Regions from separate parts of the Caballeronia sp. LZ003 genome, predicted to be linked through region 2. Evidence: predicted binding sites of a transcription regulator. Region 2 holds the regulator's gene; the other holds the start of a gene.
The links. The regulator FliA, encoded in region 2, starts transcription of late flagellar genes. The targets are predictions, from matches to a motif close to CTAAAGTTTNNNNNNNNNNNGCCGNTA.
Positions count from the first base shown of each region.

Region 1: flgM (flagellar biosynthesis anti-sigma factor FlgM) is a predicted target of FliA. The motif match lies at 1,605-1,631, and genes of this name have one in related genera.

Region 1 covers NZ_JARUXJ010000003.1:1,334,345-1,337,753, forward strand. Annotated here, with positions in the region: gene gcvA (transcriptional regulator GcvA) at 1-51, shown strand, start outside; gene QCE79_RS23265 (EAL domain-containing protein) at 141-917, shown strand; gene flgM (flagellar biosynthesis anti-sigma factor FlgM) at 1,270-1,575, opposite strand; gene QCE79_RS23275 (TetR/AcrR family transcriptional regulator) at 1,827-2,432, shown strand; gene QCE79_RS23280 (type 1 glutamine amidotransferase domain-containing protein) at 2,561-3,247, shown strand.
Region 2 covers NZ_JARUXJ010000001.1:3,091,421-3,094,829, forward strand. Annotated here, with positions in the region: gene QCE79_RS14065 (aromatic ring-hydroxylating dioxygenase subunit alpha) at 1-269, opposite strand, end outside; gene QCE79_RS14070 (GGDEF domain-containing protein) at 472-1,566, shown strand; gene QCE79_RS14075 (RNA polymerase sigma factor FliA) at 1,661-2,392, opposite strand; gene QCE79_RS14080 (MinD/ParA family protein) at 2,411-3,331, opposite strand; gene flhF (flagellar biosynthesis protein FlhF) at 3,324-3,409, opposite strand, start outside.

The sequences.
Region 1 (3,409 bases), on a different contig from region 2:
GTTTCCTTCGAGAAGTGGATCATGGCGAGCGCGGGAGGTGCCGGAAGTTAAAGAAGCGCGTCCCATCGTCCGATATATTGAAGGCCGGCGCGAGATGGCAAGCTGTCGCTTCAAAGACCAACTTTTCAGACGAACGAAACATGATCAAAATTCACGAGGCGGGACAGCCGGCAAACGGCCCCGTTCGCTGCGGTGGCTGCAATAGCCCCGAAGTGGCGCAGATCGAAATGGCCTTTGCGTTTCAGCCTATCGTCGACGTGCGGTCGGGCAGTCCCTATGCCTACGAGGCGCTCGTACGCGGGCCGAATGGCGAATCGGCGGGTTCGGTGTTGTCGCAGGTCGACGACTCGAACCGTTATAACTTCGATCAACGTTGCCGCACGACTGCAATCGAGCAGGCGGCAAGCATGGGCATGGACAGCTTTCTGTCGATCAACTTCATGCCGAACGCGGTCTATCAGCCTGCGGCATGCATTCGCAGTACCTTCGAGGCCGCCGAAAAACACGGCTTCCCGGTGAATAAGATCATCTTCGAAACCATCGAAGGTGAAAACATCATTAGCCGTTCGCATCTGGTGCAGATTTTCCGCGCGTATAAATCGTTCGGCTTTCAGACCGCGATCGACGATTTCGGCGCGGGTTATTCAGGGCTCACACTGCTCGCCGACTTTCAGCCGGACTTGATCAAGCTCGACATGGCATTGGTGCGCGACATCGACACCGACACCGTGCGTCAGCGGATCGTTGCCGGCGTCTTGAAGATTTGCAGTGATCTGGGAATTCGCGTGATCGCGGAAGGCATCGAGACGCAAGGCGAGCGCGATTTTCTGGAAGCAGCCGGCGTGAGCCTGATGCAAGGCTATTTGTTCGCCAAGCCCTCGTTTAAAGAGATGCCTGCGATTGCCAATGTGCGTTAATGCAGGGTGCCAAAATGTTGAAAGCCGTGCTTGGGACGTTGCTAATCGTTTTGGCGGGATGCGCGGTGCCTGGTGCGCCGGCATCGCCAGAGAATAGCGTTGGAGCCGAAGGGTCGGCCACCCAAGCTCCGGCATCGACTGATCATTCACATTCAGAGCGTGTCGAGGCGCCGCACAGAAATCCGAAGATGTATGGGCCGCCAGGCGAGTGATTGGTGTCGGGCTCGCAACGCGTCGGTCCGCTCGACTACGAATCTGCAGAATCGGCCATGCCATTTGAACGGGGCATTTGGTTTTGTCCCCCGACGCTTCGCGCTACGCCGTCCGCGCTCCATTTCCGCTTAACCACCCATCAACGCATCGTCGTCTTGAGCAAATCGCCTGCGGTGCTCAACATGCCGCTCGCAATCTTGCCCGAGTCGATCTTGTAGGTTCCATCACGCAGAGCCGCCTTGATCGATTCGACCTTCGCCGCGTCGATGTCCGCGCCGCCCGTGACTTGCATCGACGACAACGAGGACAACGTCACTTTCGAGCTGGTTGCGTTGGTCGCGCTGGTTTGCTGCACGCCGCCCGTAGCCTGCACATCGCGTTTGCTTGCTACGCGAAAGGTGTCGGATTGGAGTGCGGCGGGCGTGTTGTTCGATTCGATCTTCATGGCTTTGGCTCCTTGTCTGTTGAGTTCTTTAACGGAGTGGGGCTTGAAATCTTTACCAAGCCCGGCGGCCTGCCGACACCCTCGCAACCTCGTCCAGCCCGCAAAGCCTTATCCAGTAAGCCTCCCGCCTATTTGCAACAAATTGAAACAAAGTGTGAGGAATCGCACATAGACCGAACATGGCGTCCGCGAGGGGCAAGAAATTTCCTAAAGAACTAGACGACTGGTCTACTTCACGCTAAAGTCCACCTATGCCTACCGCAAACACATCAGAAACCGTCGACGTCCGCGAAAACATCATTGCCGTCGGTCAACGGTTGATCGGCGCCAAAGGCTTTTCCGCCGTCGGCCTGAATGAGATTCTCACGGAAGCCGGCGTGCCGAAGGGCTCGTTCTATCATTATTTTGGCTCCAAGGATGCGTTCGGCGTGGCGCTCCTGGAAAGCTATTTCGAGGACTATCTGAACGACCTCGACCAGACGCTAGCGCAGCCCGGACTGAGCATGGCGCAGCGGCTGACGAACTACTGGAGCATCTGGCAAGAAACCCAGTCCTTCTTCGATTGCCAGGGCAAATGTCTCGCGGTCAAGCTCGGCGCCGAAGTGGCGGACATGTCGGAGGCCATGCGCGCCACGTTGAAGCGCGGCACGGCAGGGATCGTTCGCCGTCTTGCAAGTGCAATCGAAATCGGTGTGGCGGAAGGCTCGCTTTCGATCGAAAGTGATCCGCAAAGCGTTGCGCAGAGCTTGTATCAACTGTGGCTCGGCGCCAGCATCATGGTGAAGATTGTTCGCAACACGCAGCCGTTTGAAGTGGCGACGACGACAACGCAGCAGATCTTGCGACTTGCTCCCTGACGAAGCAGGGAGCGAGGTGCCAGCACTTCTTTAGAGGTGCTTTTTTTGAAGCATTTACTAGACGACTGGTCTACTAACACCATCAACCTTCTTTACGGTTTCGCCTTACTCACCCACGGAGATGCAACATGAAAGTGCTCATGGTTCTGACCTCGCATGACCAACTCGGCAACACGGGCCGCAAGACGGGTTTCTGGCTCGAAGAGCTGGCCGCACCCTACTACGCCTTCAAGGATGCGGGCGCGGAAATCGTGCTGGCATCGCCTGAAGGTGGTCAACCGCCGCTCGACCCGAAGAGCAACGAGCCGGCCAATCAGACCGAGATGACACATCGTTTCGAAGCCGATTCGCAGGCTACCGCGCAGCTTGCCAGCACGGTAAAGCTCGATCTCGTCTCGCAAGCCGATTTCGATACCGTGTTTTATCCGGGCGGTCATGGTCCGCTCTGGGACCTGGCCGAAGACAAAAACTCGATCGCCCTGATCGAAGCCTTCTTGGCCGCTGGCAAGCCTGTCGCGCTGGTCTGCCACGCACCTGGCGTGCTGCGCCATGTCCGCACGCCGGAGGGCGCACCGCTTGTCGAAGGCAAACGAGTCACGGGCTTCACCAACTCCGAGGAAGCCGCGGTCGGACTGACCGATGTCGTGCCGTTCCTCGTTGAAGACGAACTCAAGGCGAAGGGCGGCATCTATTCGAAGCTCGAAGACTGGGCACCTTATGTCGTCACCGATGGCCTTTTGATTACCGGGCAGAACCCGGCTTCATCGTCGTCCGCTGCGGCGACGTTGATGAAGCACCCGGCGCTCGCGCAATAACCGACGTTGACGTTACCGGCGCGCGCGGCCATTGGACGGCCGCGCGTCAGGGAACTCACGCTCGTGCCAGGACTCGCGATGCACGGGCAAATTGCCCGGCGCGTGAACTCATCGATCCCACATCACGAAACCGGCCCGCGTGTCGTGAGAAATCCTGCTGCG
Region 2 (3,409 bases):
TTCGACGGAATCAGCACGCACTGACCAAGCGTGTCGTAGCGCCAGCCGTGATACGGACACGCGAGCTGATCGTTCGTCACCGTGCCCAGCGATAGTTGCGCGCCGCGATGCGGACAGTAGTCACGCCAGACATGCGCCACGCCTTCGGCATCGCGCCAGACGACGATGCGCTCATCCGCGACGATGAACGCTCGCGTCGAACCCGCCGGCACGTCATCGCCATTACAGACCGCCAGCCATTCGCCAGCGAGAGAAAAGTCGTCGCTCATAGCACTGAAGCATCCGCAGAAAACGCCGTTAATCATCTGTCCGAGATGCGTTCTTACACGATTCACAGCAGCTTGGCAAAACGTTGCAAAATACCAGTCGTCGGAGACGAACATCGCGACGGGGCCGCAATAAGACAAAGCGCGACAGCAAAGACACGCGCAAAAGACCATAACAGCAAGAAATCACCACCAGGGGTTCAGTATGGAGCAGGCGCATCAACCGGCACGCCGGGCCTATGCCTTCGCATGGTCCGGCAACCGGAATCCCGAACGCGAGCAAGCCATGCTGCGTATCGGGATGGGAGCGGCAGTTCTGCTGGCTTATGCGGTGTATGCGTGGCGGCACCCTTCGGCCAACGCGTCGCTGATCACGCGGTTGATCGCGCTCTACGTGTCCTACGGTGCAATCACACTATTGCTCGTCAGCCGGATGATGGCGCTGTCCAACGTCCGGCTCGTCATCACCACTATCCTCGATCAGGCGTTGCTCGGCGCCATGCTCTTTCTCTGCGGCACGCTCGCCTTGCCGCTGCTGTGGGTGGTGTTCTGGTTTCTGATCGGCTCGGGATGCCGCTACGGCAAGCGCACGCTCGCCATTTCGTGCGCGATGGCGCTCGTCGCGATCGTCGCGCTGGCGTTGTGGCAACCGTGGTGGGTGGCAAACCGCGCCGCCGCGCTCGGGCTCGCGCTGAGCGTGCTGGGCGCGTCGGTGTATCTGAGCGTGCTGGTCGACAGGCTTGGCAGCGCGAATCGCGTGCTGGCGCGGCAGGCATCGACAGACCCGCTCACGGGCCTCTATAACCGTTACGCGCTCGAACAAACCGTGAATCGCGCGATGTCCGCGCCCGAAGCCGCCGACGCGAGTACCAGCGCACTGCTACTGATCGACCTCGACGGCTTCAAGGGCGTGAACGATACCTACGGTCACGCAGTCGGCGACGTGCTGTTGCAGTCGTTCGCGCAATTGCTTGCACGGCGCATGCGCAAGACCGACACCATCGCGCGGCTGGGCGGCGACGAGTTCGTCGTGCTCGCGCGCAACATGCGCGATCGCAGCGCGGTGCTCACGCTCACCGATGGCATCCATTCGGCGCTCGCCGACCTCACGCTGGTGCAGGAGCGCCCAGTGAGCGTATCGGCGAGTATCGGCGCCTGCTTGCTGTCGAGCGCGGCGGAAGCGCATGACGCCGATATCACCGCCGTGCTGAGAGCCGCGGATCGCGCGATGTATCGCGCAAAGAGTCTCGGCGAAGGCAAGACGGTGTTCGCCGAGGCGCGCGACTTCGAGATGCATTGAGCCCATCCGCGCGCATTCGAGCGCCTTTGCGAAGGCAAAAGCAAAAAGCGCGCGGCCCCGGTTCGGGGCTTCGCGCGCCTCTACAACTCGGAACTCAAGCCTCGACGCTAGTCCACGACTGTTCCCGCAGCTTCGCACGCAAACGCGCCACGGCCTGGCTATGCAACTGGCACACGCGCGACTCGCTCACTTCCATCACCGCGCCGATTTCGCGCAGGTTGAGGCCCTTCTCGTAGTACAAGCTCATGAGCAGCTTCTCGCGCTCCGGCAACTTGTCGATGGCTTCGATCAGCGCGCCGCGCAGACTGTCGTCCAGAAGCGCCGACAGCGGGTCCGAACGATCGACGCAGTAACGGTCGAGGAACGGCTCGTCGTCCGCCGAGCGGTCGAAGTCTTCGTAATAGATCAACTGGCTGCCGTGCAAGTCCTGCAGCATCGACTGATACTCGTCGAGCGGCATCTTCATGTGCTCGGCGACTTCGGTCTCGCTGGCCGAACGGCCAAGGTTCTGTTCCACCTTGTGTACCGCCGACTCCACTTCGCGCGATGTCTTGCGCATGCTGCGTGGCAACCAGTCATTGGCGCGCAACTCGTCGAGCATGGCGCCGCGAATACGCTGACTTGCGTAGGTTTCGAACTGGGCGCCCTGATCTTCCTTGTAGCGGCTAGCCGCATCGAGGAGGCCAATCATGCCGGCCTGGATCAGATCGTCGAGATCGACGCTCGCCGGCATCTTGGCGACGAGCTGGAGTCCGAGGCGGCGAACGAGCGGCGCATATTTCGTAAGCACGTCGGACTGCGAGAGTTTGCCTTGGGCGTTATACATCCTGTTCACCTTTCAATATCACATCGACGCCGTGCTGCTCATTGCATGATCAGAAAACGCCGCCGCTCGGTGCGCCGCTTTCCGTCCGCTTTCACCAGACTCGCCAACCGGAATGTGCGCGTCGTACTGGCTCGCTTCGTCGCCGCGCGAAAACGGCGCGGGACGCATCGGCCAGTGCAGCAGCTCGGCTGCGATGTAGCGGTAGTCGCGCGCCGCGGCCGTAGCCGGAAACGCTTCCACCGCACACCGAGAGAGCTCCCTCGCCCGAGCGACGCGCGCATCCTCGGACACATACCCTGCCTGCACGAGCGAAACGGCCAGATAACGGCTCGCGACACCCGAGAGGTTGTCGAACGCGATCGCTGCATCGGCTGCGTCCTGCACGTGATTCATCAGCACGCGGAACTGGCCGATCGCGTGGGCGTAGTGCAAGCGCTTCATGCACGCATACGCCTCGGTGATCGCCGACGCGGCTACCCGCGTCACTATCAGAAAGTCATGCGCCTGCGCCGCGAGCGACGAGAGCGCGCCATTACGATCGAGTTGCGCATCGATCAGCACGATATCCGCGGGGCCGTCGAGCAGCGCGCGTGCTTGCGCCGCGTCGTGGCTGATACGTTCATCGCGCGGTGCGGCGATCAGCGAAAAACCCATCGGCGTGCGCACCGCGACATCCTGCAGTTCGCGACGGCCGGACATCACCGCCGAGAGCGCGCCCGCGCCATCCACACCCGCCATGCGGCTGACCGAGCCCGCGTTATGCCGCTCGTCGATGACGAGCACATCCTTGCCATGCACGGACAACGCCGCGCCGAGGTTCACTACCGCCGACGTGCAACCGATGCCCGCCGGTCCGCCCACTACAGCCACCACGCGAGAACTGGCGCGCGTCAGCAGCCTTCTCAGGCCTTCAGCCTGATCGAGCACGAACTTATCCAAAATGGACTCCATGCAGTTCGGTCGTGGCGCGTGCGGACAGTGCGGACAGAAGCGCCGGCACATCGTCGTCTTGCGGCA